2 regions of the Streptomyces sp. NPDC090741 genome follow, and region 2 is predicted to be linked to the other one. Evidence: riboswitches for the same ligand, from Rfam matches in the RefSeq annotation. Region 2 holds a riboswitch; the other holds the start of a gene.
The links. A riboswitch is a leader RNA that binds a small molecule or an ion and turns the genes downstream of it on or off. The one in region 2 is predicted to bind ZMP and ZTP.
Positions count from the first base shown of each region.

Region 1: it holds a riboswitch for ZMP and ZTP, as region 2 does, so the genes downstream of both, ACIQU4_RS10240 (bifunctional 5,10-methylenetetrahydrofolate dehydrogenase/5,10-methenyltetrahydrofolate cyclohydrolase) here and glyA (serine hydroxymethyltransferase) in region 2, are expected to answer to the same signal.

Region 1 covers NZ_JBIVXF010000003.1:140,301-149,128, forward strand. The annotation lists gene ACIQU4_RS10220 (amino acid permease) at 1-1,256, shown strand, start outside; gene ACIQU4_RS10225 (SRPBCC family protein) at 1,310-1,750, shown strand; gene ACIQU4_RS10230 (RNA polymerase sigma factor) at 1,817-3,409, opposite strand; gene ACIQU4_RS10235 (class I SAM-dependent methyltransferase) at 3,636-4,397, opposite strand; ZMP/ZTP riboswitch at 4,506-4,604, shown strand; gene ACIQU4_RS10240 (bifunctional 5,10-methylenetetrahydrofolate dehydrogenase/5,10-methenyltetrahydrofolate cyclohydrolase) at 4,698-5,543, shown strand; gene ACIQU4_RS10245 (NADH:flavin oxidoreductase/NADH oxidase family protein) at 5,737-6,990, shown strand; gene ACIQU4_RS10250 (MAB_1171c family putative transporter) at 7,056-8,216, opposite strand; gene ACIQU4_RS10255 (NAD(P)/FAD-dependent oxidoreductase) at 8,213-8,828, opposite strand, start outside.
Region 2 covers NZ_JBIVXF010000001.1:918,924-938,768, forward strand. The annotation lists gene trpS (tryptophan--tRNA ligase) at 1-68, opposite strand, end outside; gene glyA (serine hydroxymethyltransferase) at 177-1,445, opposite strand; ZMP/ZTP riboswitch at 1,481-1,571, opposite strand; gene rocD (ornithine--oxo-acid transaminase) at 1,731-2,939, shown strand; gene ACIQU4_RS04310 (glutathionylspermidine synthase family protein) at 2,982-4,175, opposite strand; gene ACIQU4_RS04315 (hypothetical protein) at 4,181-4,504, opposite strand; gene ACIQU4_RS04320 (hypothetical protein) at 4,602-5,450, shown strand; gene ACIQU4_RS04325 (PLP-dependent aminotransferase family protein) at 5,468-6,916, opposite strand; gene ACIQU4_RS04330 (carboxymuconolactone decarboxylase family protein) at 6,963-7,466, shown strand; gene ACIQU4_RS04335 (hypothetical protein) at 7,507-8,328, opposite strand; gene ACIQU4_RS04340 (hypothetical protein) at 8,332-8,739, opposite strand; gene ACIQU4_RS04345 (hypothetical protein) at 8,729-10,477, opposite strand; gene ACIQU4_RS04350 (malate dehydrogenase) at 10,663-11,652, opposite strand; gene ACIQU4_RS04355 (DUF3017 domain-containing protein) at 11,910-12,443, opposite strand; gene ACIQU4_RS04360 (bifunctional methylenetetrahydrofolate dehydrogenase/methenyltetrahydrofolate cyclohydrolase) at 12,433-13,296, opposite strand; gene ACIQU4_RS04365 (hypothetical protein) at 13,555-14,247, shown strand; gene purH (bifunctional phosphoribosylaminoimidazolecarboxamide formyltransferase/IMP cyclohydrolase) at 14,355-15,944, opposite strand; gene purN (phosphoribosylglycinamide formyltransferase) at 15,941-16,564, opposite strand; gene ACIQU4_RS04380 (hypothetical protein) at 16,877-17,536, shown strand; gene ACIQU4_RS04385 (DUF6350 family protein) at 17,547-19,196, opposite strand; gene ACIQU4_RS04390 (helix-turn-helix domain-containing protein) at 19,320-19,845, shown strand, end outside.

The DNA of each region.
Region 1 (8,828 bases), on a different contig from region 2:
TGCTGCCCGCCTCGGTGGCGCCCTTCGGCACGATCAGTCTGGTCGCCTTCGGCGTGCTCACCGCCGGCGCGATCGCCCTCGCCCTGGTCTTCGGCCGGCTCTCGCAGCGGCTCCCGCAGACGGGTGGCCCGTACGTCTACGCCCGCGCCGCGTTCGGCGACTTCGCCGGGTTCCTCGCGGCCTGGAGCTACTGGATCACCGCCTGGGTCTCGAACGCGGCCCTCGCGGTCGCGGCCGTCGGCTACCTGACCGTGCTCTTCCCGGCCATCGGGGAGCACAAGGCGGCGATGTGCCTGGCCGCCCTCGCCGTGCAGTGGCTCCCGGCGCTCGCCAACCTGGCCGGCACCCGGTATGTCGGCGCCGTCCAACTGGTCGCCACCGTACTGAAGTTCGCCCCGCTGCTGCTGGTCGCCGTCGGCGGGCTGTTCTTCTTCGACCCGGCGAACCTCGGCCCCTTCCAGGCCACCGACCAGAGTCCCGTCGGGGCGGTCTCCGCCGCCGCGGCGATCCTGCTCTTCAGCTACCTCGGCGTGGAGTCCGCCGCCGTCAGCGCGGGCGAGGTCCGCGACCCCGCCCGCAACGTCGGCCGGGCCACGATCCTGGGCACCGCCGGCGCGGCCGCCGTCTACCTGCTGAGCACCCTCTCCGTCTTCGGACTGGTCCCCCACGACAAGCTGGTCGCCTCCCAGGCCCCGTTCACCGACGCCGTCAACGCCATGTTCTCCGTGGACGGAGGGGCCGGCGGCACCTGGGGCGGCACCGTCGTCGCCTGCGCGGCCGTGATCTCGATGCTCGGCGCCCTCAACGGCTGGACCCTGCTCAGCGCGCAGACCCCGTACGCCGCCGCCCGCGACGGGCTCTTCCCGAAGGTCTTCGAGAAGAAGAAGCGGGGCGTCCCGGTGGTCGGCGTGCTCGTCACCGTCGTCCTGGCCTCCGGCCTGACGATCTACAACTACACGGCGGGCTCGGACGGGGTCTTCGAGGTCCTCGTCCTGGTGACCACCTTCACGGCGACCGTCCCGTACCTGCTCTCCACCGCCGCGCAGATCTACTTCCTGCTCTCCGGGCAGTCCGAGCGCGTCCACCGCGGCCGCCTGGTCCGCGACGGGATCCTCGCCGGCCTGGCCTTCGGCTTCTCGATGTGGCTGGTCGCAGGCTCCGGCTACGCGGCCGTCTACCAGGGCGTCCTGTTCCTCTTCGCCGGTGTCCTCGTCTACGCCGCGATGTCCGCCCGCAAGCACCGGGCCACCGCCTGACCTGCGCGGTAGTTTGGAATGAGAGGACAAGCAGGGGGCACTAAGGGGTCGCCATGTCCGCGATCAGAGAAAGCATCGAGATTTCCCGCAGTCCCGAAGACGTCTTCGACTACGTGACGGACCCCACGCACCTGCCGGAGTGGCAGGACAGCGCCGTCTCCGCCCGCCCGCTCGACGGCGGACCCCTCCACGTCGGTTCGAGGGTCGTGATCACCCGGCGCATGGGCAGGCGGGAGTTCCCGATGGCCATGGAGGTCACGGAGCTCGACAAGCCGCGCAGCTGGCACATCCAAGGAGTCGACGGGCCCGTGCGCGGCGACGTGCGCGGCACCATCGAGTCCCTCGACGGCGGAAAACGCTCTCGCGTGACCCTCGACCTCGACTTCGAGGGTCACGGCATCGGCCGGGTGATAGCCCCGCTCGTCGTCAAGCCGTACGCCCGCAAGGAGATGCCGCGCAACGAGGAGAAGCTGAAGCACCTCCTGGAGAACTGAGGTGCTCCGGGGTACGCGGTGCGCCCGAACCGGGCGCGCCGCGTACCCCGCCGGAGACCTGACGGTTTAGTCGAGGTAGTCGCGCAGCACCTGCGAACGCGACGGGTGGCGCAGCTTCGACATGGTCTTGGACTCGATCTGGCGGATGCGCTCACGGGTGACCCCGTACACGCGGCCGATCTCGTCCAGGGTCTTCGGCTGGCCGTCGTTCAGGCCGTAGCGCATCGAGACGACGCCCGCCTCGCGCTCCGAGAGCGTGCCCAGGATCGACTGGAGCTGCTCCTGGAGGAACGTGAACGACACCGCGTCGGCCGGCACGACCGCCTCGGAGTCCTCGATGAGGTCACCGAACTCACTGTCGCCCTCCTCACCCAGCGGGGTGTGCAGGGAGATCGGCTCGCGGCCGTACTTCTGGACCTCGATGACCTTCTCGGGGGTCATGTCGAGTTCCTTGCCCAGCTCCTCCGGAGTGGGCTCCCGGCCGAGGTCCTGGAGCATCTGGCGCTGGACGCGCGCCAGCTTGTTGATGATCTCGACCATGTGGACGGGGATGCGGATCGTGCGCGACTGGTCGGCCATGGCACGCGTGATCGCCTGCCGGATCCACCAGGTCGCGTACGTGGAGAACTTGAAGCCCTTGGTGTAGTCGAACTTCTCCACGGCGCGGATCAGGCCGACGTTGCCCTCCTGGATCAGGTCCAGGAAGAGCATGCCGCGGCCCGTGTAGCGCTTGGCCAGCGAGACCACGAGGCGGAGGTTGGCCTCCAGCAGGTGGTTCTTGGCGCGGCGCCCGTCCTCGACGAGGATCTCCAGCTCGCGCTTGAACGCGGGCTTGTGGTCCTCCTCCTCTTCGAGCTTGTACTCGGAGAAGAGACCCGCCTCGATGCGCTTGGCGAGCTCGACCTCCTGCTCGGCGTTGAGGAGCGGCACCTTGCCGATCAGCTTCAGGTAGTCCTTGACGGGGTCGGCGGTGGCGCCGGCCACCATGACCGTCTGCGCCGGGGCGTCGTCCTCGTCGTCGTCGGACAGGACGAAGCCCTGGGAGCCACCGGCCTTGGGGGCCTCCTCCTCGGCCTCGTCGGCGAGGTCCTCGGCGGCCCAGTCCTCGCCCTCGGCGGCCGGGGTCTCGCCCTCGTCGGCGTCCTTGGCGCTGGTCTTCTTGGCCGCGGCGGCGGTCTTCTTCACCGCGGTCTTCTTCGCGGCGGTCTTCTTGACCGTCCGCTTCTTCGGCTCGGCGACGGCGTCGGCCGTCACCTCGTCCTCGGTGGCCGCGGCCGGCGAAGCGGATATCGCCGCCGCGGTGGCGGTGGCCGCGCTGGTGGCCGAGGCCTTGCGCGCGCCGATGGGGCGCGGCGCGGCGGCCGCCTTCTTGGTCACGGTGCGGGCAGGCGCGGCGGCCGCCTTGCGGGGCTTCTTCGCGGCGGCCTTCGTGGCGGGGGCGGCGCTGACGTGCAGCGCGACACCCTCCTCGTCCAGGACCTGGTTCAGGCTGCGCAGGACCCGCTTCCACTGGTCCACCGGGATGCGGCCGGCCTCGAAGGCCTGGCGCACGTCGTCACCGTTGATGTGACCCTGCTCGCGGCCGCGCTCGACGAGCGCGACGAGGGCCTCCGATTCGGCGATCTCCGGAGGGAACGTACGGGACGGGCTGAGCGACACAAGGAGCCTCTCGTTGCGAACAGATAGGGAGTGGGCGGGACATCATCGCGCGGACTCGGGAAACAGACCCGAGGGGGGTCTGTATTCCGGGGCCGCGCGAGGACACCTGTCGGTTCATCGCATGCCCGAGTCGATTCGTTACGCGCTGAATTGAGTGACCTGCGCCACGCTGTGGGCGCGCAACCATTCGGCCGTGGATCCGTCCGCGCCCGCGCCGCCCTTCCCGTCAGCCCGTTTTGCGGGCCTCAATGAGGAAACGGGCGGTGTGGGCCACGAACGGGCCGTCACGTTCGATCCGTTCGTGGAGCTCGCGCAACCGGTCCCGGTACTGCCCGACCGTGAAGCCGGGCACCATCCAGATCACCTTCCGGAGAAAGTAGATCACGGCTCCGATGTCGTGGAACTCCGTACGCAGTCTCTCGGAGCGAAGATCCACCACTTCGAGGCCGGCCTTGGCGGCGTCGGCGACCGCGTCGTCGGGGTGCCGGGAGCGGCGGATCTCCTCCGGCTGGGGCCCGAGGAAGTACTCGACGAGCTCGAAGACGCTCGCCGGCCCGACCTGCTGCGAGAGGTACGTACCGCCCGGGCGCAGGACCCGTGCGATCTCCTCCCACCAGATGGTCACCGGATGCCGGCTCGCGACCAGCTCGAAGGCCTCGTCGCCGAACGGCAGCGGCGGCTCGTCGGCGTCCGCGACCACGACCGCGCCCAGCGGGTGCAGGAGGCGGGTCGCCTTGTCGATGTTCGGCGGCCAGGACTCGGTGGCCGCCGTCAGCGGGGGCAGCGGCCCGGCCCCGGCGAGCACCTCCCCGCCGCCGGTCTGGATGTCGAGGGCGGAGCCGACCCGGGCGAGGCGCTCGCCGAGCAGCTGCTGGTAGCCCCAGGAGGGGCGCTGTTCGGTGGCCCGGCCGTCGAGCCAGGAGAAGTCCCAGCCGTCGACCGAAACGGACTCGGCTTCCGCGACGAGGTGGTCGAAAGTGCGCGTCATGTCTCGATCGTCCCAGGCGCGGCGCCGGTCATCCACCGGTTTGACCGGATCCCGTACATCGAGGGCCGCCGCGGACCACCGCACACGCGGGCGGGGTCCATTAGAGTGGAGGCGGGCCGTGACTGGCGTTCGGGTGGATCACCACCGGGGAGCGGCCCGGCGTACGGTCCGCACGTACGTCTCCTGCCGCGCGCCTGGGCGAACCGCGAACCCGCGAACCGCGATCCGCAGCGACGCTCAGGAGACCCCGTGACGACTGCCCAGACTGCCACTGTGACTGCCGCCGGCCGCGCCCGGCTGATGGACGGCACCGCCGTCGCCCGCCGCATCTCGGAGCAGACCGCCGCCCTCGCGGCGAAGATCACCGAGCGCACCGGCACCGCTCCCTGCCTCGCGACCGTACTGGTGGGCGAGGACCCGGCGTCCGTGACGTACGTGAAGATGAAGCAGAACCGCTGCGCCAAGGCCGGGATCACCTCCCGTCACGTGGAGCTGCCGGCCGAGACCACCACCGAGGAGCTCGTCGCCGCCCTCACCGCCCTCTCCGAGGACCCGGAGATCAGCGGCATCCTGCTCCAGCACCCGGTCCCGCACCACATCGACGAGCGCGCCGCCTTCGAGGCCATCGCCCCGGGCAAGGACGTCGACGGCGTCACCATGCACTCCTTCGCCGCCATGGGCTTCGGGCTGCCGGGCTTCGTGTCCTGCACCCCCGGCGGCATCATGCGGCTCCTCGCCGCGTACGACGTGGACCTGACCGGCAAGCACGCCGTGGTCGTCGGGCGCAGCGCGATCCTGGGCAAGCCGGCCGGCATGCTGCTGCTGGAGCAGAACGCCACCGTCACCTACTGCCACTCCCGCACCGTGGACCTGCCTTCGATCGTGCGCCAGGCCGACGTGCTGGTCGCCGCCGTGGGCAAGGCCGAGTTCATCCGCGGCGAGGACATCAAGCCGGGCGCCGTGGTCCTGGACGCCGGCTACAACGAGGGCAACGTCGGCGACGTCCACTTCGAGTCGGCCGCCGCCCGCGCCTCGCTGATCACCCCGGTCCCGGGCGGCGTCGGCCCGATGACCATCGCCGTCCTGCTGGAGCAGACCGTGCAGGCGGCCGCCGCCCAGGCCGGGCTGGAGCTCTCGGACCTCTGACCGCCGCGTCGCACCCCGCGTACGGGAACGCCGCCGTACGGGAACGCCCCGGGCCTTTCGGCCCGGGGCGTTCCGCGTTCCGGGGTGTCCGGAATCTTGCGGCCGGAGCCTGACGGGCGCCGGGGAGCGGGCGGTATCTTTTGCGCCGGGGCGCGCGATGACACGTGCAACACGTTTCCTGGGGAGACTGCTGATGGACCTGTTCACGCCACTGGAGCTGCCGGGCGGTGCCACCCTGCCGAACCGCCTGGCGAAGGCGGCCATGGAGGAGAGCCTCGCCGGGTCCGGCCAGCTGCCGGACGAGCGCATCGAGCGCCTCTACCGCCGCTGGGCGCGGGGCGGCGCCGGACTCCTGATCACCGGGAACGTGATGGTCGACCGCCGGGCGCTGACCGCGCCGGGCACCATCGTCCTCGACGCCCGCTCCCCGCTCGCACCCTTCCGCCGCTGGGCCGAGGCCGCGTCCGGCGGCGGCGGCCGGGTCTGGATGCAGATCAACCACCCCGGCCGACAGGTCGGCTCAGAGATGCCCGGCACGGCCTGGGCGCCCTCCGACATAGGGGTGAGCCTCGGCAAGCACACCAAGCGCTTCGCCCGCCCCACCGCGATGACCGAGGCCGACATCGAGGCCACCGTCGCCCGGTTCGCGGTCACGGCCCGACGGGCCGAGGAGGCCGGCTTCGACGGGGTGCAGATCCACGCCGCCCACGGCTACCTGCTCAGCCAGTTCCTCTCCCCGCTGGTCAACCGGCGCACCGACCGCTGGGGCGGCAGCCCGGAGAACCGGGTCCGGCTGCTCACCGAGGTCGTCCGGGCGGTCCGCGCGCAGGTCGGCCCCGGCTTCGCGGTCGGCGTCAAGCTCAACACCGCCGACTTCCAGCGCGGCGGCTTCGACACCGAGGACGCGGCGCAGGTCCTCGCGGCCCTCGGCGGCCTCGGCGTCGACCTGGTCGAACTGTCCGGCGGCAGCGTCGAGAGTCCCGCGACCCTGGGCCGCACCGCCGATCTGCGGACCCTCGGGCGGGAGGCGTACTTCCTCTCCTTCGCCGAGCAGTTCCTGGACGCGGCCACGATGCCGCTGATGCTGACCGGCGGGATAGGCCGACAGGAGACCGCGCAGAAGGTCCTGGCTCGCGGGGTGTCCGTCGTCGGGCTGGCCTCGGCGCTGGCGTTCCGCCCCGACCTGCCGGCCCGCTGGCGCGCCGGGGAGGACGTACGGGTGACCGTGGAGCAGCTGCGGTGGAAGGACCGGGACCTGGCCGGCGCCGGGCTGCTGGCCTTCGTACGGTTCCAGCTGCACCGGCTGGCGCGCGGGCTGGAGCCGCGCCCGGAGGCCTCCCCGCGGGCCACGTTCGCCCTCGACCAGCTCCAGCACTGGCGCCGGGTGCGGGCGTACGGGGCCTGGCTCGCCCGCAACCCCGAGCCCGAGGACGCCCTCGTCGGCTGAGGCTGCCGGTGCCCGCTGCCGGTGCCCGCTGCCGGCGCCCGCCGCCGGTGCGGCCGGCCGCGCGTTCAGAGCGCCGCCGGGTCCCGCCGTACGGCCGCCACGATGGGGGAGGTGCGGAACTCCCGTGCCAGTGCGACCAGCGGCCGGGAGTCCAGCCGGTACGGCTCGGGCAGCCCCTGGTCGGCCGCGGCGGCCTCCCGGCGCCGGCAGGCCGCGGCGAGCATGGCCGCGTCGGCCACGACCGAGGCCTGCGACTCGCACATGCCCTGGCCGAGGGCGACCTCGTACGCGGCGACCCGTACGGCCGGGTCGAACCAGCTGGCCAGGGCCAGGATCCCGTCGTCGATCACCGATTCGCGGTGGATCAGCCGGATCCCGATCGGCGACCACCAGGTCAGCGGCACCGTCGTCACGCTCGACGCGGCGAAGCCGCGCAGCGCCTTCCACAGCGGGTGCAGCCGCCGGTACCGGCTGAAGTCCCGCCAGGCCGCCGAGCCGCCGACCAGCGGGACGATGAACCCCGAGCCCACCATCAGGGCGGCGGCGGAGGCGAACGGCGGGGCCACGTCCGTGGACAGGCCGTCCCAGTCGCGGCCCGCCCAGCGGGCGCCCACCGCCGCCCACTTCGTGACCAGGTAGCCCAGGTCCAGCACCCCGCCGAGCACGATCAGGGCCAGTCCGGTGCGCAGCGGGCGCAGCGAGGGACGGACGCGCAGCAGCCACTTCCAGCACAGCAGGGTCAGAGTCGAACTGCCCACGGTGTGCGCGAGCAGGTAGCAGACGATCATCTCGCGCAGCCAGGGCGTGTTCGCGTAGTACGTGTCCAGGTCGCGCAGGCGCTCCACGGGCGCGTCGCCGATCGTGAACAGGACGACGATGAGCAGCGTGACGGCGCCGAACACGGCCGCCGTCAGCCGGGAGGCGCGGCGTACGACGGCGGGCGGGCCACCGCCCCACTGCAGGACCAGGACGATGCACGACCCGGAGAACGCGGTCAGCACGCTGTACACCAGCGGGGCCGAGAAGTTGACGATGCCGGTGAGCCGGTTGACCGCGGAGATCGTCGGCGGCGCCGCCAGGAACATGACGAGGCAGCCGACGACGAGCAGGGTGCAGACGGCCCGCATGAGCGGCTGGTCCCAGCCCCGGCGCAGGGTCGGCGCCTTGATCAGCAGCGCCAGGATCATCACCGACCCGGGAACGTAGAGGATGAGACCGTCGTTCATCGCGCCTGACCGACGGGACCCACGGGATCGACCGGTCCGGACCCCTGGTCGAGCCCCGCGACGGCCCGCTCCGCCGCGGTCAGCGGCGGCGCCTTCAGCGCACCCCGGTCCGAGGCGCGCAGCACGCGCCAGACCACCGAGGGGCGCAGCCAGTACGCGGGCGTGCTGCTCATGGTGATGACCTGGAGGAACGCGGCGGTCAGCGCCTCCCGGGTGGTGGCCCCGGTCATCAGCCGGTTGACGTACGCGTTGAGCAGCCCGACACCGGCCCGCGGCTTCATGCCGGTGGCCCCCGGATACAGGATGTCCTGCGAGGTGGCCAGCTCCCAGGCGGTGGACACCTGCGGGACGAGCGCGCGCTGTGCCTCGCGGCCGAAGGAGGGATGGGCGAGGCCCTGGGTGCGCAGCAGGGTCCGTACGGCCAGCAGCCCCTGCGCGGCGACGGTCATGCCCTGCCCGTACAGGGGGTTGAAGGTGGCGACGGAGTCGCCGACGGCGAAGAACCCGTCGGGCAGGTCCGCCTTCTCGAAGTAGACCCGGCGGTTGGCGGTGCCCTGGGTGACGGCTATGTCGGTCAGGGGCTTCCTGCCGTCGAGGAGATCGCCGACGATC
Region 2 (19,845 bases):
TTCCCGAGGTGGAACGAGCCGGAGGTGGGCTGGATGCCGGAGAGCGCGCGAGGACGATCAGAAGCCATGGCTTCATTCTCTCAGGTACGGCGGCCGCGGTGGTCCGCACCTGTCCGAAACCCCCGGGGCGGAACCCCGGGGGTGTGACGGGTCGGGGGACGGGTCGGGGGGACCGGTCAGGACAGCGGGAGGCCCGGGGCCGGGTAGGCCGACATCAGATCCGCCACCTCGGTGCGGATGGCGGCCAGGGCCGGTTCGTCCTGCTTCGCGGCGGCGTCCACGGCTCGGGAGATCCACTCCGCCACCAGCGGCATGTGGTCCGTCCCCAGGCCCCGCGAGGTCAGCGAAGGCGTGCCGATGCGGATGCCCGACGGGTCGAAGGGCTTGCGGGGGTCGAACGGGACCGTGTTGTAGTTCACCACGATCCCGGCGCGGTCCAGCGCCTTGGCCGCCACCTTGCCCGGCACCCCGCGCGAGGTCAGGTCCATCAGGATCAGGTGGTTGTCCGTACCGCCCGACACCAGGTCGAAGCCGCGGGCCAGCAGGGCCGCCGCCAGCGCCTTCGCGTTGGCGACCACCGCGTGCGCGTACGACACGAACGACGGCTGCGCCGCCTCGTGCAGGGCCACCGCGATGCCGGCCGTCGTCTGGTTGTGCGGGCCGCCCTGCAGGCCCGGGAAGACCGCCTTGTCGATGGCCTTCGCGTGCTCCTCGCGGCACATCAGCATCGCGCCCCGCGGCCCGCGCAGCGTCTTGTGCGTGGTCGTGGAGACCACGTCCACGTGCCCGGCCGGCGACGGGTGCGCCCCGCCCGCGATCAGGCCCGCGATGTGCGCCACGTCGGCGACGAGGACCGAGCCCGCCTCCTGGGCGATCGAGGCGAACGCCTCGAAGTCGATCGTGCGCGGGAGCGCCGTACCGCCACAGAAGATGATCTTCGGGCGCTCCGCCAGCGCGAGCTCGCGCACGGCGTCGTAGTCGATCAGGCCCGTCTGCGCGGACACCCCGTACTGCACGCCGCGGAACCAGGATCCCGTCGCCGAGACCCCCCAGCCGTGCGTCAGGTGCCCGCCCATCGGCAGGGCCATGCCCATGACCGTGTCGCCCGGCTTCGCGAAGGCCAGGTACACCGCGAGGTTCGCCGGAGAGCCGGAGTACGGCTGGACGTTGGCGTGGTCCACCCCGAACAGGCCCTTCGCCCGCTCGACGGCCAGCGCCTCGACGCGGTCGATGTTCTGCTGGCCCTCGTAGTAGCGGCGGCCCGGGTAGCCCTCGCTGTACTTGTTCTGCAGCACCGTGCCGGAGGCTTCGAGCACGGCGGCGGACACGTAGTTCTCGCTCGGGATCAGGCGCAGGGTCTGCGCCTGCAGGGTCTCCTCGGCGGCGACGAAGGACGCCAGCTCGGGGTCGACGGCGGTCAGGGCGGGGTGGCGGCTCGCGCTCATGGCGGCTCCTCCGGGGTCGATGTCAGATCTCGTCCCCGCGAGGCCCAGGCGAGCGGCCCTGTATGCGGTCGTGCGCGCACGACTCCCCCGGAGTTGGTTCTCCGTACGCCAGTCGCCGTGCGTACCGCTCACCTTAGCGGGCGGTCCACAAGAAAGGTTTCCCCGTCCGGTATACGAGCGACGTATAGCCGTATACAAGGTGACGTGATGCACGTGACGACACCCCCGTCACCTCCATCACCCTCGTCACCTCCATCCCGCCCGCCCCCGACGATCGGAGACCCCGTGTCGACAACTGCTGAAGCCCTGCGCTCCGCCGAGGCGCACAGCGCGCACAACTACCACCCGCTGCCCGTCGTCGTGGCGTCCGCGGAAGGCGCGTGGATGACCGACGTGGAGGGCCGCCGGTTCCTGGACATGCTCGCGGGCTACTCGGCGCTCAACTTCGGCCACGGCAACCGCCGTCTGCTCGATGCTGCCAAGGCGCAGCTGGAGCGGGTCACCCTCACCTCGCGGGCTTTCCACCACGACCGGTTCGCCGATTTCTGCAGCGAGCTCGCCGCACTGTGCGGCAAGGAGATGGTGCTGCCGATGAACACGGGCGCGGAGGCCGTGGAGACGGCGGTGAAGACGGCCCGCAAGTGGGGTTACGAGGTCAAGGGCGTCCCGGACGGGCAGGCCAAGATCGTGGTCGCGGCCAACAACTTCCACGGCCGTACGACGACCATCGTGAGCTTCTCGACGGACCACGAGGCGCGCGACCACTACGGGCCCTACACCCCCGGGTTCGAGATCGTTCCGTACGGGGACCTCACCGCGCTGGCGGCGGCGGTCACGGCCAACACCGTGGCCGTGCTGCTGGAGCCGATCCAGGGCGAGGCCGGGGTGCTGGTGCCGCCCCCCGGCTACCTGCAGGGCGTACGGGAGCTCACGCGCGAGCGGAACGTCCTGTTCATGGCGGACGAGATCCAGTCGGGGCTGGGCCGGACCGGCAAGACCTTCGCGTGCGAGCACGAGGACGTCGTACCGGACGTGTACATCCTCGGCAAGGCGCTGGGCGGCGGCGTGGTCCCGGTCTCGGCCGTGATCGCCGACCGGGACGTGCTCGGGGTGTTCCGGCCCGGCGAGCACGGCTCCACCTTCGGCGGCAACCCGCTGGCCTGCGCGGTCGCCCTGGAGGTGATCGCGATGCTGCGCTCCGGCGAGCACCAGCAGCGCGCCGCCGAGCTCGGCGACCATCTGCACCGGGAGCTGAACCTGCTGGTCGGCGGGGGCGCGGTGACCGCCGTACGCGGGCGCGGGCTGTGGGCGGGCGTCGACATCGACCCGGCGCACGGCACCGGCCGTGAGATCTCGGAGCGGCTGATGGAGCGGGGCGTCCTGGTCAAGGACACCCACGGGGCGACGATCCGCATCGCGCCCCCGCTGGTGATCAGCAAGGAGGACCTGGACTGGGGTCTGGACCAGCTGCGGGAGGTGCTGGCCGCGGGCTGACGGAATTCCGCCGGGGGCGCGGCCGCGCCCCCGGCGGCGCGGTCACAGGATGACGTGGGGCAGGAAGCGGGCGTACTCGTCCGTGACCGGGCCCGCCGACTCGCGGATGCCCAGGCCCGCCGCCTCCTCCTCGACGACCCAGGCGCCGAGCACCACGCGGTTGCCGTCGAAGTCGGGGAGCGGGGCCAGGCCCTGGAAGACGTACGTCTCCCCCTCGGCCGGTGTGAACGGCTCGTCGCCGCCGGCCGGGTGCAGGGTGACCCCGGCGCCCTCGCGGCCCAGCAGCGGCTTCGCGGCGTACCCGGTGGTCTCCGCGAGCTCGCGCGGGCCGTCGAGGTAGGCGGGCAGCAGGTTCGGGTGCTCCGGGAAGAGCTCCCACAGGATCGCCAGCAGCGCCTTGTTGGACAGCAGCATCTTCCACAGCGGCTCGATCCAGGTGGTGCTCCCGGAGCCGCCGCCGTGGTCGTACGTGCCCAGGACCTGCGGGCCGAAGGCGTCGGTGGCCAGCCACTCCCACGGGTAGAGCTTGAAGCAGCTGCGGATGAAGCCGAGCTTCTGGTCGACGAACCGGCCCGACAGGCTGTCCCAGCCGATCTGTTCGACGGACAGCGCCTCCGTCTCCAGGCCCGCCTGCTCGGCGGTCTCCTGGAGGTAGGCGACCGTCATCAGGTCCTCGCCGAGCTCGTCGGTCTCGGAGTGCGCGAAGTGCAGCGGGCCGGCCGGCAGCAGTTCCGCCTGCCGGCGCCAGGCCTCGACGAGCCGCTCGTGGAGGGAGTTCCACTGGTCGGCGCCGGGGAAGCGCTCCTCCATCCAGAACCACTGCGGACTGGCCGCCTCCACGAGGGAGGTCGGGGTGTCGGCGTTGTACTCCAGCATCTTGGCCGGGCCGCCGGAGCCGTCGTAGCGCAGGTCGAACCGGCCGTAGAGGGAGGGCTGTTCGGCGCGCCGGCGCCAGGACTCGGCGATGAGCCGCGCGAGGCGCGCATCGGTGATGCCGAGGTCGGCGAAGCGGTCGTGCTCGACGATGTGCGCGGCCGCGGCCAGGCACATGGCGTGCAGCTCCTCGACGACGTTCTCCAGCGCCTCCACCTCGGGGAGCGAGAAGGAGTAGTACGCGCTCTCGTCCCAGTAGGGGCGCAGGGAGTCGTCGGGGTAGCGGGTGAGGGGGTAGATCAGCCCCTGCTCCTCGACGGTCTTCTGCCAGTCGGGGCGCGGCTCGATGGTGTGGCGCTGCACGGGGTTCAGCCGCCGCTGGAGCTGGAGTGGCCGCCGATGCCGCCGCGGGTGACGGCGGACTTGTCGAAGCTGCCGCCGCTGACGCGGTTGCTGGACGCGGCGGAGCCGCCGTAGTAGTACGCGCCGCGGCCGCCGCTCTTGCACTCCTTGGTGTTCAGCTTCTCCAGGGTGACGCGGTCCGCGCAGCGCTTGTCGGGCTCGCTGCTGCTGCCGCAGGCCACGAGGGCGGCGGCGAGCAGGCCCATGCCGCCGAGGGCGACGCCGCCGGAACGCATGCGGCGTCGGGTGGTGCCGGTGGTGTCGCTGCTGCTCGTACTGCTGTCGTCCATGGCGGACAGACTAGAACGGGGCGGCGAACCGATGGAATCCGGCCGTCGAAACCCCCTCATGACCTCCATGATCTAGAGTCATTTCGTGCTCCTTGGGATGGTTTGCGCGCTCGGTGCGGCGGTCTGTTTCGGTACGGCGTCGGTGCTGCAGGCGATGGCCGCGCGGGCGGCGGAGCCGGGGACCGGATCCGGGGTGGACGCGGCGCTGCTGCTGCGGGCGGCCCGGCAGTGGCGGTACGTGGCGGGCCTGGGGCTGGACGCGGCCGGGTTCGTCCTCCAGATCGTGGCGCTGCGGCACATCCCGATCTACACGGTGGGGGCGGCGCTGGCGGCGAGCCTCGCGGTGACGGCGGTGGTCTCGGCGCGGCTGCTGCACGTACGGCTGAGCGGGGCCGAGTGGGGCGCGGTGGGGGTGGTGTGCGCGGGGCTGGCGATGCTGGCGCTGGCGTCGGGCGAGGAGGGCTCGGGGACCGGGTCGTTCGCGCTGAAGCTGGGGCTGCTGGGAGTGGCGGGACTGGTGCTGCTGGTGGGGGTGGTGGCCGGGGGGCTCCCGGACCGGTCGCGGGCGCTGGTCCTCGGCCTGGCGGCGGGGACCGGGTTCGGGGTGGTGGAGGTGGCGGTCCGCCTCATCGACGGCATCTCGCTCGCGTCGCTGGCGAACCCGGCGCTGTACGCACTGCTGCTGGGCGGGGGCGCGGCGTTCCTGCTGCTCACCTCGGCGCTCCAGCGCGGCTCGGTGACGGTGGCCACGGCGGGCATGGTGCTCGGCGAGACGATCGGCCCGGCGGTGGTGGGCGTGGTCTGGCTCGGCGACAGCACCCGCGAGGGCCTGGCCTGGCTGGCGGTCCTCGGCTTCGCGGTGGCGGTGGCCGGAGCCCTGGCCCTGGCCCGCTTCGGCGAGCCCCCGAATCCTGCGCCGGCGCAATCCGGCCCAGCCGGCGTCTGAGGCGCAGGCGGTCCCCGCTACGGCAGGGCGGCGAGCAGGGCCGTCAGCGTGGCCGACCAGGCGCTCGTCGGCGGGGTGCCGTAGCCAACCACCAGCGCTTCCCGCCGAGGGAGTTCCGCGTCCGGGTGGGCGAAGAAGGACAGGGGCACCACCGCCAGGTCCTGCCAGGCCGCGGCCCGCAGGACCGCGGCCTCGGTCCCCGCCGGCAGGTCCAGCACCGCGTGCAGGCCCGCCGCGATGCCCGACACCGCCACCCGGCCGGAAACCGCCGCGACCAGCTCGTCCCGGCGCCGCCGGTACCGCAGCCGCATGCCGCGTACGTGGCGGTCGTACGCCCCGGACCGGATGAACTCCGCCAGCGTCAGCTGGTCCACCGCGCTCGACGTCCAGTCGGTCGTGCCCTTCGCCGCGAGGACCTCGTCCAGCAGCCCCGGCGGCACCACCATCCACCCCATCCGCAGCCCCGGCGCGAGCGACTTGCTCGCCGTGCCGAGGTACACCACCCGGTCCGGATCCAGTCCCTGCAACGCGCCCACCGCCTGGCGGTCGTAGCGGAACTCCCCGTCGTAGTCGTCCTCCACGATCAGCCCGCCCGTACTCCGGGCCCAGTCGACCGCCGCCGCCCGGCGGGCCGGGGTCAGCGCCGCCCCGGTGGGGAACTGGTGCGCGGGGGTCAGCAGCACCGCCCCGGCGCCCGCGCCCACCCCGGACAGGTCCTGCGTCCGAGCGCCCGCGTCGTCCACCGCGAGCGGCCGGGTCCGCAGCCCCGCCCGCGTCAGCGTCTCCCGGTGCATGTAGAGGCCGTACCCCTCCACCGCCACCTCCCGTACCCGGCGCGCCCGCAGCACCCCCGCCAGCAGCATCAGCGCGTGCGCGAACCCCGCGCACAGCACGATCCGCTCCGGGTCCGCGTACACCCCGCGCGCCCGCGCCAGGTATCCGGCGAGCGCCTCCCGCAGCTCCACCCGGCCGCGCACGTCGATCGCGTACCCGAAGGCCTCGTTCGGCGCGTCCGTCAGCGCCCGCCGGGCCGCCGTCAGCCAGGCGGCGCGCGGGAAGGCGCCCAGGTCCGGGGTGCCGGGCACCAGGCTGTACGAGTGCCGCTTGGGCGCGGGGTGCCGGACCCGGGCGGACCCCGCGGGCCGCAGCGGCCGGGCCCGTTCCGCGACCCGCGTGCCCGAGCCCTGGCGGGCCGTCAGCCAGCCCTCGGCGACGAGCTCGGCGTACGCCTCGGCGACCGTGTTCCGCGCGATCCCGAGGTCGGCGGCGAAGGTGCGCGAGGACGGCAGCCGGGTCCCGGGCGCCAGCCGCCCGCTGCGCGCGGCCTCGCGCAGCGCGTCGACGAGCCCGGCGCGCAGGCCTCGCCCGGCGGAGAGGTCCAGATGCAGGTCAGCGCCGAAATCGGCACCGGCATCGCCGCCCGCGCCCTCCGCCCCGGCATCGGAAGTGGCCCATGATTCCGTCATGGATATGGACCATACGGGCGGGCCGCCTGCTTCTTAAAGTGGACACATGACCACCACGTACCAAGACACCACCGCACACGCACCCGAGCACACCCCCCGCATGGGCTGGGCCAAGCACGCACCCGAGGTTTACAAGGCGATCGTCGGCCTGGAGATGGCCGCGAGGAAGGGCCTGGACCCGGCCCTGATCGAACTGGTCAAGATCCGCGCCTCGCAGCTGAACCACTGCGCGTTCTGCCTGGACATGCACACCAAGGACGCCATCGCCGGCGGCGAGAGCGTCGAGCGGATCATCCAGCTCAGCGCCCTGGAGGAGTCGCGCCACTTCTACACCGAGAAGGAAGTGGCCGCGATCGAACTGACCGAGGCCGTGACCGTCCTGACCGACGGTTTCGTTCCCGACGAGGTGTACGAGAAGGCCGCGAAGCACTTCGACGAGAAGGAGCTCTCCCACCTGATCGCCGTGATCGCGACGATCAACGTCTGGAACCGCTTCGCGGTCACCACGCGCATGGTCCCGGGCCACTACACGCCGGGCATGTTCAAGTAGCAGACACACGGACGGGCGGCGGGCGGACCGACGACCGCTCTCAGTCCGGCCGGAACGAGCCCAGGGCCGCCGCCATGCGCGTGCGGACGGCCTTGGCCTCGGCGGCCGGGCCGACGCCCATGAGCACCCAGCGGCTGCCGTCGGAGGCGACGGTCAGCCGCCCGATGGCGTGCGCGGTCCCGCTCGTGTCCCCGTCGGGGAGCTCGTAGACGATCTCGCAGCCGGTGGTGTCCCTCGATTCGAGCGAGATGCGCCGGTAGCCGTCCCGGGAGTTCAGCTCCTTGGTGTCCTCGACCAGGACCTCGCACGGGTTGTCGGGGCCGCTCGTGACCGGGAAGACCTGGAGCAGGCTGCCGCGGCCCTGCCCTGGGCGGAACACCGTGCCGGCCGCGGTCCCGCTCTCGAACGTGCTGAGCTGCCAGTCGTCCGGGACCGCGACCTGGAAGCCCGACCCGGCGCTGCGCAGCACCTTGTAGCCGTCGGGCAGGGCCGCGGGGTCCGCCATCAGGTACGGGGTGGCCAGCGCGGCCCCGCCGACGGCCACCACCGCCACGCCGATCGCGATCCCCGGCCGGAGCCGCCACCGGCGCCCCGTGCGCTGCGCGGGCGAAGCGTCCTGCGGGGTGTCGGCCGGGGCTTCCTGCGGGGTGTCGGCCGGGGCGTCGGCGTCCGCCGGGTCCGGCGGCTCCGTGCCCGGCGGGTAGGCGGGCTTCGGCGGGAGCTGCGGCCCCTCGGGCCCCGGTTCCTCCCGCCCGGCCCCGGGCTCAGGGCGCCCGCGTCGGCTCCGCCGCTCCGGATCCTCCTGGCGCTCCCACTGCTGCGACTGCGGGTTCCAGCGGGCGGGGCCGCTCCCCGGGGCCACGGATCACCCCCCGAACGAGGTCAGCAGGGCGGCCAGCGCGGTGGCCGCGCTCACCGAGTCCACCAGCGGGGCCCACCGTTCCAGCGCCCCGCGCAGCCGGGCGGGCAGGCCCGGCCTGACCTCCTCGCCGTCCGCCGCCGACTCCAACTCCTGCGCCGCCGCGTCCAGTTCGGCGTCGAGGTCGGCCCTCGCGTCGCTCCGGGGCAGCCGTACGAGGGCCGCGCGGAGGTCTCGTACGGCCTCCAGCAGCTCCTGCGCGGTCGGCCCGGCCGCACCGGCGTCGGCCCCCGTACCGCCGTGGTTGACCGTGCTGTTGCTGACGTCCGTGCCGCCGATGCTGAAGGCGCTGCCCCGTACGTCGCCGATCCGCACCGAGGGCAGCCCGGCGCCTTCGCCTCCGCTATTGGCCACTTCTGCTCTCCTTGCCCGCGCGCACGCGCCCGTCCTTCCGGTCCGACTTGTCGGTGCCCTGGTTCACCGTGCTGTTCTGGCTCACTCCGTTGATGCCGAAGGCGCTGTTGCTCACCGACTGGATGAACACCCCGCCTTCCGCGACGTTGACCGCGCGCTCCGCGAACTCCTCGGTGTGCCAGCCCGCGTCGTGCAGCGCCTGCGTCACCCCGCCGACGATGCGCTCCTGGATGGTCTTCACGTACCGGTCCAGGTCCATCAGCTGGAACAGCGACAGCTCCCGCTGCGAGGCGAGTTCGCGTACGGACGCGGCCGGCCCCGCCGCGTACGCGACGCCGTGCCCGGCGGTCGCCAGCCGCCACGGGACCCGGCAGGCCCCGCCGAGGGTGGCGAGGGCCACGCCGAGCGAGCCGGGGGCGTTGCTGACGGCCAGCAGCACCTTGGCGAGGGGGCTGTTGCGTCGGTGGCGCCGGGCGATGTCGTCGGCGCGCTGGAAATCGGGGCGTACCGGCAGCAGCACGTGCGGGGCGACCTCCAGCATCAGCATGCCGCCCTGCGTGTGGACCCGGATGAAGACGGTGATGACGAGGTTCTCGTCCCAGCCGCCGATCCGGACGCGCAGGAAGTGCCGGCGCCGCTCGCCGCCTTCCTCGACCGCCGCGGCGCGGTGTCCGGCGAACGCCTCCTCGGACACGTCGACCGCATCCACGTCGGGCAGTCCGGCGGCCGGCAGGAACACGCACTCGTCGATGGCCAGTTCGCGCAGCCGGTCCAGCACGCTCGCCTCCGACCCCTCGGGGCCGCCCGGCGAGGGGACCCGCAGGGCCTCCAGCTTGGGCCGGATCCGCTCGATGATCCCCGCGTTGTCGAGGCGGCGGGCCCCCGCTCCGGCACGCGGGCGCAGCTCCACCGTCAGCTGCCACGGCAGACGGGCCTGGCCGGCCCCGCAGAACGGGTTGTCGATGTCGTACAGGACCACCTGCGCGTGCTGCATGCGCAGGATCCGGTCCTGGGCCCGGTGGAAGCGCGGGCCCCCGACCGGGTCGGCCTCCCAGTCCGCGTAGTGCGCGCGGCTGAGCGAGGAGTTGATGGTCTGCGCGAAGTGCCCGCGCTGGAAGTAGACGAGCACCGTGACCAGTACCGCGATCAGGACGACCGTCCACGCGTAGGCCTCCCCGTAGTACTGGCCGATCCTGGGCACCTCCATGAAGATGCCGAGCGGGTCGGTCTGGAGGACGCGCGCGAGGTACTCGCCGAGGTAGCTCAGGTCCGGGCTCCCTCCGCTGCCCGCGTCGTCCGTGAAGAACCCGCGGAGCACGCCCCACAGGATCCGGCCGAGGAGGAAGGCGGCGCAGCCGCGCAGGATCCATTCGAAGCCCCGGGCGCCGCGGCCGGTCCGCTCGCGGCGCTTCTTGATGCGGCCGGCCCCGCTCAGGAGCAGCGCGGGGACGAGCAGGAAGAGGAAGAACGCGCGGGTGAGGAGGAGGCCGAGGCCCCACACCGCGACGATGGCCGCCGACCAGGCCACTTCGGTGCGCAGGGCGCGCAGGGCGTGGGCGAGGACGCGGGCGGCGTCGAACCCGTAGGAGGGTGCGGGGAACCGTTCCTCGTGGACGTACAGCTCCTCGATCACCCGGTCGCGGTAGGCCGGGTCGAGGTAGGCGCCGGCGCACAGCAGGCGTCCCGCCTCTGTCGCCACCGGGTCCACGGGGGCCCTGCCGTCGGGTGTGCCACTCACGTGTTCTCCTCGCTCGGGAGGAGGGCAACCGTACGGCGCGCGGGGTGCGCCGGACAGGGCGCTTCACGCCAAAAAGCCCCGGCGCGTACGCCGGGGCTTTCAGGTGTCGCGGGATCGGATCCACCGCGTCGACGGGGCGGCCGGGTCGTCGGCCGGGGCCCGTCGGGCCGGTCGGATCAGGCCGCTCAGATCAGGCCGAGCTCGCGGACCGCGTCGCGCTCCTCGACGAGCTCCGCCACGGACGCGTCGATGCGCGCACGGGAGAACTCGTTGATGTCCAGGCCCTGGACGATCTCGTACTTGCCGTCCTTGGTGGTGACGGGGAAGGAGGAGATGATGCCCTCCGGGACGCCGTAGGAGCCGTCCGACGGGATGCCCATGGAGGTCCAGTCGCCCGCGGCGGTGCCGTTGACCCACGTGTGGACGTGGTCGATGGCGGCGTTCGCGGCGGAGGCGGCAGAGGACGCGCCACGGGCCTCGATGATCGCGGCGCCGCGCTTGGCGACGGTCGGGATGAAGGTGTCGGCGAGCCACAGCTCGTCGCTGACGACCTCGGCGGCGTTCTTGCCGGCGATCTCCGCGTGGAAGATGTCCGGGTACTGGGTCGCCGAGTGGTTGCCCCAGATGGTGAGGCGCCTGATGTCGGAGACGGCGGCACCGGTCTTGGCGGCCAGCTGCGAGATCGCGCGGTTGTGGTCGAGGCGGGTCATCGCGGTGAAGCGCTCGGCCGGTACGTCCGGGGCGGCGGCCTGCGCGATGAGCGCGTTGGTGTTCGCCGGGTTGCCGACGACCAGGACCTTGATGTCGTCCGCGGCGTGGTCGTTGATGGCCTTGCCCTGCGGCTTGAAGATGCCGCCGTTGGCGGAGAGCAGGTCGCCGCGCTCCATGCCCTTGGTGCGCGGGCGGGCGCCCACGAGCAGGGCGACGTTCGCACCCTCGAAGCCCGCGTTCGGGTCGTCGAAGATGTCGATGCCCTTGAGCAGCGGGAAGGCGCAGTCGTCGAGCTCCATGGCGGTGCCCTCGGCGGCCTTCATGCCCTGGGGGATCTCCAGGAGGCGGAGCTTGACCGGCACGTCCGCGCCGAGCAGGTGGCCGGACGCGATGCGGAAGAGCAGCGCGTAGCCGATCTGGCCGGCGGCGCCGGTGACGGTGACATTCACGGGAGTGCGGGTCATGGCCTTCTCCGTTAGACAGCTGGCGGTGGGGCGTCGCTGCCCCATGTGCTGGCGGACGCCGCTCCCCTGCGAATCTTGACGTGAAGAGACATCCGGCGTCAGGCTATCCGACCTTCCGGCGGCCCAATCCCCCGGTCCGTGTGGTGCAGGGCACACGGACCGGGAGTTCGAAGGCGTGGAGGGGGATTTCCCCGCTCTTTTCGACCGTCGGACACCGCCGGACGGGTGTACGAGTGGGTGCGAGTACGTCAGGTACCTCAGCGGACGGTGAAGCGGACCGCGCTCTCCAGGAACGGGATGTGCAGCACCGGCTTGGGCTCCATCACCAGCGCGAGCAGGGTGATCGCCACGCCCAGCAGCCCGTACGTGACCATGTCCGTGAAGCGCGAGCGCACCGCGAGCATGCCCACCTGCGGCAGTACGCGCCGCAGCACGGAGGCCGCGATCAGGGCCACGCCCATCACCAGGCAGCCGATGCGCGGGTGGCCCAGCGCGGTCAGGAGCAGTCCGATGGCGGTGGCGGCGAGCACGCTGAGCATCGGCCACTGACGGGCCGCGAGGGCGTCACCGGGCGCGGCCCGGCCGTGGCCCTCGGGGCGGGCGGTGTCCTTGGTGATGGAGGGGAAGCGGCGCGACTTCGCGGCGTCGGGTGTGGCGGCTTCGGCCGCGGCGCCGGCGGCTCCGGCCGCGGTCCCGGTTCCTGCCGCGGTCCCGGCTCCGGCCGCGGCGCCGGCTCCAGCCGCGGCGCCGGTCCCCGCTGCCGCCTCTTCCGCTTCGTGCTCAGCCCGCACTGTTCGACGTCCGTTCCGCCGCCTCGACGACGTTCACGAGCAGCTGCGCCCGCGTCATCGGGCCGACACCGCCCGGGTTCGGGGAGATCCAGCCGGCCACCTCGGCGACGCCCGGGTGCACGTCGCCGACGATCTTGCCGTTCTCGTCGCGGCTGACGCCCACGTCCAGCACGGCCGCGCCGGGCTTCACGTCCTCCGGCTTGACCAGGTGCGGGACGCCCGCGGCCGCCACGATGATGTCCGCCTGGCGCAGCTGGGCCGCCAGGTCGCGGGTGCCGGTGTGGCACAGGGTGACGGTGGCGTTCTCCGACTTGCGGGTCAGCAGCAGGCCCATGGAGCGCCCGACGGTGATGCCGCGGCCGAGGAGCACCACGTGCGCGCCGTTGATCTCGATGCCGTGGTGGCGCAGCAGCTGCACGATCCCGTACGGGGTGCAGGGCAGCGGGCCCGGCTCGTTCAGCACCAGCCGGCCCAGCGACATCGGGTGCAGGCCGTCGGCGTCCTTGGCCGGGTCCATCAGCTCCAGGACCCGGTTGGTGTCGATGCCCTTGGGGAGCGGGAGTTGGACGATGTAGCCGGTGCACTCCGGGTTCGCGTTGAGTTCCCGTACGACCGCCTCGATGTCCTCCTGAGAAGCCGTCGCGGGCAGTTCGCGCTGGATGGACGCGATGCCGACCTCGGCGCAGTCCTTGTGCTTGCCGTTGACGTACCAGCGGCTGCCCGGGTCGTCGCCGACCAGCAGGGTGCCGAGGCCGGGGGTGATGCCCCGGGCCTTGAGAGCCGTCACGCGGGCGGTCAGTTCGGACTTGATCGCGGCGGCGGTGGCCTTGCCATCGAGAATCTGGGCGGTCATGGCCCCATCCTCCCGGATGGACCGGCTTCGCTTCCAGTCGCGGGGCCCGGCCGGGTGCTCCGTACCGGGCTTGACCCGTTCATTGCACTTGCACAACAAGTGACCGGCCCGGCGCGCCGCCGCTGGACAACTCCGCCCCGATCGGCCCACGATGACGGAAAGAGTGCCGCGGGCAGTGCCGGGGGGCGGACCGCACTTCGCAGTGATTCCTCCGCGCGTGCCGTGCGTCCCCGCACTTCCACGGAGGAACACCCCAAGATGAGCTTCGGCGACCCGAACAACCCGTACGGGCAGCAGCAGCCGCCGGCCCCGCAGGGCCAGCCCGGCTACGGCTACCCGCAGCAGGCCCCGCAGGGCATCCCGCCCCAGGGCGGCTACGCCTACCCGCAGCAGGCCCCGCAGGGCCAGCCCGGCTACGGCTACCCGAACCAGGGCTACCCGGCCGGCCCCGGCGGCTACCCGGGTGCCCAGATGCCCATGCCGGGCGGGGTGAAGGCCGCCCGCGTCATCCTGTTCGTCGTCGGCGGCCTCCAGGCCCTGGGCGGCATCGTCATCCTCCTCGGCGGGGCGCTGTTCGCCTCCGTGTTCGCGGGCTCCTCCAGCTCTTCGGAGTACGGCTCCTCGGCGAGCGACGCGGGCACGCTCGCGGGCGGGGTGATCGTCTTCGCCGGCATCTTCGCCCTGGCCCTGGCGCTGTGGCCGATCCTGACCGCTGCCAAGCTGAGCAAGGGCCGCGGCGGGGTCCGGATCTCCGGTGTCATCTACGGATCGCTGATGACCCTCTTCTCCGGGGCCAGCCTGATCATCAACTTCGTGGCGCTCGGCAGCGACACGGCGGCAGGCGCCGTCGTGTTCTCGCTGCTCCTGGCCCTGGTCCAGTTCGGTCTGGCCCTGTGGGCCCTCGTCGGCCTGGCCAACTCGGCCGCCGGCGCGTACTTCCGCCGCCCCTAGCACCAGGACCGGCGCCGGGCCGCCACGACGACGGCGTACGGCACGGCGAAGGCCGCCACCCGCAGGGGGTGGCGGCCTTCGCCGTGTTCGGGGAGCCGGCTCGGGGCTCAGTGGAAGAAGTGCCGGGTCCCGGTGAAGTACATGGTCACGCCGGCCGCCTTCGCGGCCTCGACGACCTGCTCGTCACGGACCGAACCGCCCGGCTGGACCACGGCCTTGATGCCCGCGGCGGTGAGGATCTCCAGCCCGTCCGGGAACGGGAAGAAGGCGTCGGAGGCGGCGTACGAGCCCTGCGCGCGCTCGGCGCCCGCCCGCTCGACTGCCAGCTTCGCCGAGTCGACGCGGTTGACCTGGCCCATGCCGACGCCGACCGAGGCGCCGTCCTTGGCGAGCAGGATCGCGTTGGACTTGACGGCCCGGCAGGCCTTCCACGCGAAGGCGAGCTCGGCGAGCTCCTCCGGGGAGAGGGCGTCGCCGGTGGCGAGGGTCCAGTTCGCCGGGTCGTCGCCCTCGGCCTGGAAGAGATCGCTCTGCTGGAGCAGAGCGCCGCCGGAGATCGGCTTCAGGTCGCCCGGCTGGTGCGGGGTGCCGTCCACCTTGAGGACGCGGATGTTCTTCTTCTTGGCCAGGACCTCGACCGCGCCGTCCTCGTAGGAGGGGGCGGCGATGACCTCGGTGAAGATCTCCGCGACCTGCTCGGCGAGCTCGACGGTCACCGGGCGGTTGACTGCGATGACGCCGCCGAAGGCCGACAGCGGGTCGCAGGCGTGCGCCTTGCGGTGCGCGGCGGCGACGTCCGCGCCGATGGCGATGCCGCACGGGTTGGCGTGCTTGATGATCGCGACGCAGGGCTCGTCGTGGTCGTACGCGGCGCGGCGGGCGGCCTCGGTGTCCACGTAGTTGTTGAAGGACATCTCCTTGCCGTGCAGCTGCTCGGCGTTGGCGAGCCCGCCCGGCCGGCCGTCCGTGTAGAGGGCGGCGGCCTGGTGCGGGTTCTCGCCGTAGCGGAGGGTGGACTTGCGGTCCCAGGCGCCGGCCAGGAACTCGGGGAGCACGGCCTCCGGCTCCGGGGCGTACGCATTCGTGAACCAGGAGGCCACGGCGACGTCGTACGCGGCGGTGTGCTGGAAGGCCTCGGCGGCCAGCCGCTTGCGCGCGGTGAGGTCGAAGCCGCCTCCCTGGGCCGCGGCGAGGACGTCGGCGTACCGGGCGGGGCTGGTGACGACGGCGACCGAGGGGTGGTTCTTGGCGGCGGCGCGGACCATCGACGGGCCGCCGATGTCGATCTGCTCGACGCACTCGTCGGGGGTGGCGCCGGAGGCGACGGTCTCCCGGAACGGGTAGAGGTTGACGATCACCAGGTCGAAGGGCTCGATGCCGAGCTCGGCGAGCTGGCTGCGGTGGTCCTCCAGGCGCAGGTCGGCGAGGATGCCGGCGTGCACGCGCGGGTGCAGGGTCTTGACCCGGCCGTCCAGGCACTCGGGGAAGCCGGTGAGCTCCTCGACCTTGGTGACGGGCACGCCGGCCGCGGCGATCTTGGAGGCGGTGGAGCCGGTGGAGACGAGCGCGACCCCCGCCTCGTGCAGGCCGCGGGCCAGCTCCTCCAGTCCCGTCTTGTCGTAGACACTGACGAGCGCGCGCCGGATCGGCCGCTTCGACGAGCTCGACGAGGTGGTGCTGCTCTCTACGGCGGTCACTGGATCGTTACCTTTCGTCCCTCAATGCGGTAGCCGTGCCGGGCCAGGCGCCCCACGACGTCGACGAGCAGCTGGCGCTCGACTTCCTTGATGCGCTCGTGCAGAGCGGCTTCGTCGTCCGCATCCCGGACCTCGACCACACCCTGGGCGATGATCGGACCGGTGTCCACGCCGGCGTCCACGAAGTGGACCGTGCAGCCCGTGACCTTCGCGCCGTAGGCGAGGGCGTCCCGTACGCCGTGGGCCCCCGGAAAAGCTGGGAGGAGGGCGGGGTGCGTGTTGACGAAGCGGCCGCCGAAGCGGCCGATGAACGAGGCGCCCACGATCTTCATGAACCCGGCGGACACGACGAGGTCCGGCGCGTGGGCGGCGGTCGCCTCGGTGAGGGCGGCGTCCCACTCCTCGCGGGTCGCGTACGCCTTCACCGGGCACACGAAGGTGGGGATCCCGGCCTTCTCGGCCCGCTCCAGGCCGGCGATGTTCTCGCGGTCGGCCCCCACGGCGACGACTTCGGCGCCGAAGCCCTCGGCTCCGCCGGGGTGGGCGTCGATGGCGTCGAGCAGGGCCTGGAGGTTGGTGCCGGAACCGGAGACCAGCACGACCAGGCGGGAGGCGGCCATGGGAGGCCCTTTCTGCGGGAATGCGTCCATACGTACTTCACGTACTTCCGTACATCTTGTGTGATCGGACGAAAGCAGGGCGCCCCGAAATACGGGTGACCCTACGAAGCCGCCGACCGCCTGCAACGATACCGGCACACCGCACGGCCCCCGAGGGACGGGGGGACGGGCGAGGGGTAGCGTCTGGCATACAAGCCGCATACGGCGCGGTGCGCAGCACCGTGCCGCACGTCAACAGCCCTTCGACGCACGCCGCTCGCGAGGCACAGGACGTCCTTGGACGTCCACGACACAGGGGAAGTAACGCACTCGATGCCGGATCGCCGCCAGCCCGACTCCTCCACCGACGACAACCCCTTCGCGGCTCCCCCGGAGGGCCGGCCCGACCAGCCGTGGCAGCCGCGCAGCAGTGGCGACGGCGACGGCGGCGGCCGCCCGGGCGAGGACCCCGGATCCGGCCCCGGCGGGCCGGCGCGCTGGGACCCGACGGACCCGGTCCAGCGGCGCGCCCGGTACGCGCTGCTGGCCGGCATGTGGGGCTTCTTCTTCGGGATCTTCGGGATCCCGTCGGTGGGGCTGCTGCTCGGCGCGCTCGCCCTGTACTGGGGGATCAGCGGGCTGCGCGGGAGGCCGGCGGTGGCCGGCGGGTCCGGGGTTTCCGGGGCGTCTGGGGTTTCCGGGGCTTCTGGGGTTTCCGGGGCTTCCGCCGTGGACGGTGTGGCGGGCCCGAGCGCGCAGGGGGGCCTGGCGGCCCTCGGGCCGGCGGCCCGCCCGCAGCGGACGGCGGCGATCGGCGGGCTGGTCACGGCCTCGCTGGCGATCCTGCTGGCGCTGAGCTCGTACGGATTGCAGCTGGCCTACAAGGACTTCTACGTCTGCCGTGAGGACGCCCTCACGAAATCGGCGGAGCTGCAGTGCAACAACCTGCTGCCGGACAACATGCTGGGCAAGGTCCTGAAGGTCCAGCAGTAGGAGCGGGCTTTCAGGCCGGGGGCTTCCGGCGGGCCATGACGCGGGCGCCGGCCACCGGCGGGACGAGGGGCCGGGGCGGCGCCTCGGCCGGTTTCGCCGGAATCGGAATCGGCGTCAGGTCCGTCGGTGCCAGGTCCGTCGGCGTCAGGTCCGTCGGCGTCAGGTCCGTCGGTGTCAGGTCCAGGTGAAGCCCCGTCACGACGGTGAGCCGGCGCGGCGGTTTGGGTGCGGTGGCGACCGGTGCCGCCGGGGCCCCGGGCTGCGGCGGTTCCTGTGCCAGGTCCGGGATCAGGGCACCCGCCGCCCGGCGCAGGGCCTCCCAGCGCAGTTCCCGTACGCCGCTGTCGTGCCACTCGTCCTCGACGTCCAGCGCGAGGGCCTCCGCCTGCCGGGCGGGCCGGGTCCGCCAGGAGTGCACCGCCACCGCGACCGGCACCGCCAGGAGCAGGGTCCAGGCGAAGGCCGCCGCGCCGGTCGCCCACCACACGGGGCCGAAGCTCGCCAGCCCCCGCGAGCCGAGCGGCCCCGAGGAGGCCGCCGCGAGCCCGGCCAGCAGCAGCCCGCACACCAGGGCGCCCAGAGCCGCCGTCAGGGCGGTTTCCTTGTACGAGACTTCACGCGCCCGGCGTACGGCGAACCACCCGACTGCCAGCCCGGCCAGCAGCGGCACCCCGGCGGTCGCACAGGTCAGCAGGGTCCCGGGCCCCTCCGGAGGCAGCGCCGCCAGCAGCGGGAACCTGGGCAGCGCGGGCGAACCGGCGAAGCCGAGCGGGGTCGCGGTCGCTCCGGCGCCGAGGGCGAAGCCGGGACCGAGGGCGTAGGCGGCGCCCCAGACCACGGCGTTCGGGAGCAGCGCGAGGGCGAGGAGCAGGACCGCGAAGCGGCCGGACCAGACCCCGGTCAGCGCCAGGAAGGACGCCTGGACCTCGGCGGCGTGCCAGGCGAGCGAGGCCCCGACGAGCAGCGCGCCGCCGCCCAGCAGGACGAGGGCCCCGGCAGCTCCGGCGCGCAGCGCGAGGGGGTAGCGCGGGCGGGCGGCGGCCCGGCGCACGGCTCCCGGAACCCAGTGCGGCAGCGGCCCGACCGGACGCCCCTTGGCCGCCCAGACCCCACCGGCGGCGGCGAGCACGGCGACGAGCGGGACGTGCCAGGCGGCGCTGAGGGGGTCGGCGGGCATGGGGCCGGCGGCCGCGTAGACGGTGGCGAGGGATCCGACGGAGAGGTATCCGCAGGTCACGGCGGAGAAGACGGCGGAGGCGGGCAGCACTTCGTCCCCGTCCCCGCCGTCTCCGCCATCGCCGGGGGCGCTGCCGAGCCGTGCCGCCCGGCGCATGAGCAGGGCGGGCAGCGCGACGAGCAGCAGCGGCGTCACGCCGACGGGGGCCGGCACGCCGGAGAGGGTGTCGTACCGGACGAGCTCGGTCCCGTGAGCGAGCAGCCAGAGCCCGGCGGCCAGGTGCAGGGCGCCGCCGGGACCGCTGTCGGGGTACGGGGAGCTGATCCAGAGCACGATGACGAGCACGGCGAGGAAGCCGAGCCCGAGCCCGGCGGCGACGGCCCCGCCCAGCACGCAGGCGGCGGCGGCCGGCGAACGGCGCCGCCCGGCGGCGGCCCGGGGGGCCGCCGGCAACGGGGTCCCGCGTTCGGTCACTTGGGTCACCCCGCCATGGTGCCAACGACACGCGCTATGGGCGGGTAACAGGCGAATGCCCGTGGTGTCGCTCAATATACGTTTTATGTACTTTATCGCCCAGGTCTGTCGGCAGGTCACGGGGAGTGTGGCATGACAGAGAGCGTCGAGGAGCCGAGGCTCCCCTCGCCCAAGGAACGCCGCGGACTGCGCGAGGCGGCCGGCCTGACGTACGAGGCCGTCGCGACGGCGGTGGGCGTCAGGGCCAACACGGTCCGCTCCTGGGAATCGGGCCGCACCCACCCCCGAGGCCGCAAACACGAGGCGTACGCCGCTTTCCTGAAGTCCCTCGCGGCGGCGTCCGCGGCGTCCGCGGCGCCCGACGCCGCCCCCGCAAAGCCGGACCCGGACGCCACCCGGGCGGCAGGCGCGGGCCCACAGGACACCGCTCCTGCCGGAGCGGGCGCGGGCGCAGCCCCCGCAGCCCCCGGCACACCGCCGGACTCCGCTCCCGCCCCCGCACGGGCGACTGCCGCCGCCCCGCCGAGCCCGCCCCCCGCCGACCCGACGGGCGCGAAGACGGCGGCGCCGGGCGCTGCGGGTCCGCAGGACACCGCGCCCGCGGGGCCGGGCGCAGCCCCCGCCGCCGTGGCGGCTGACGCCCGGACGGCCCCGACGG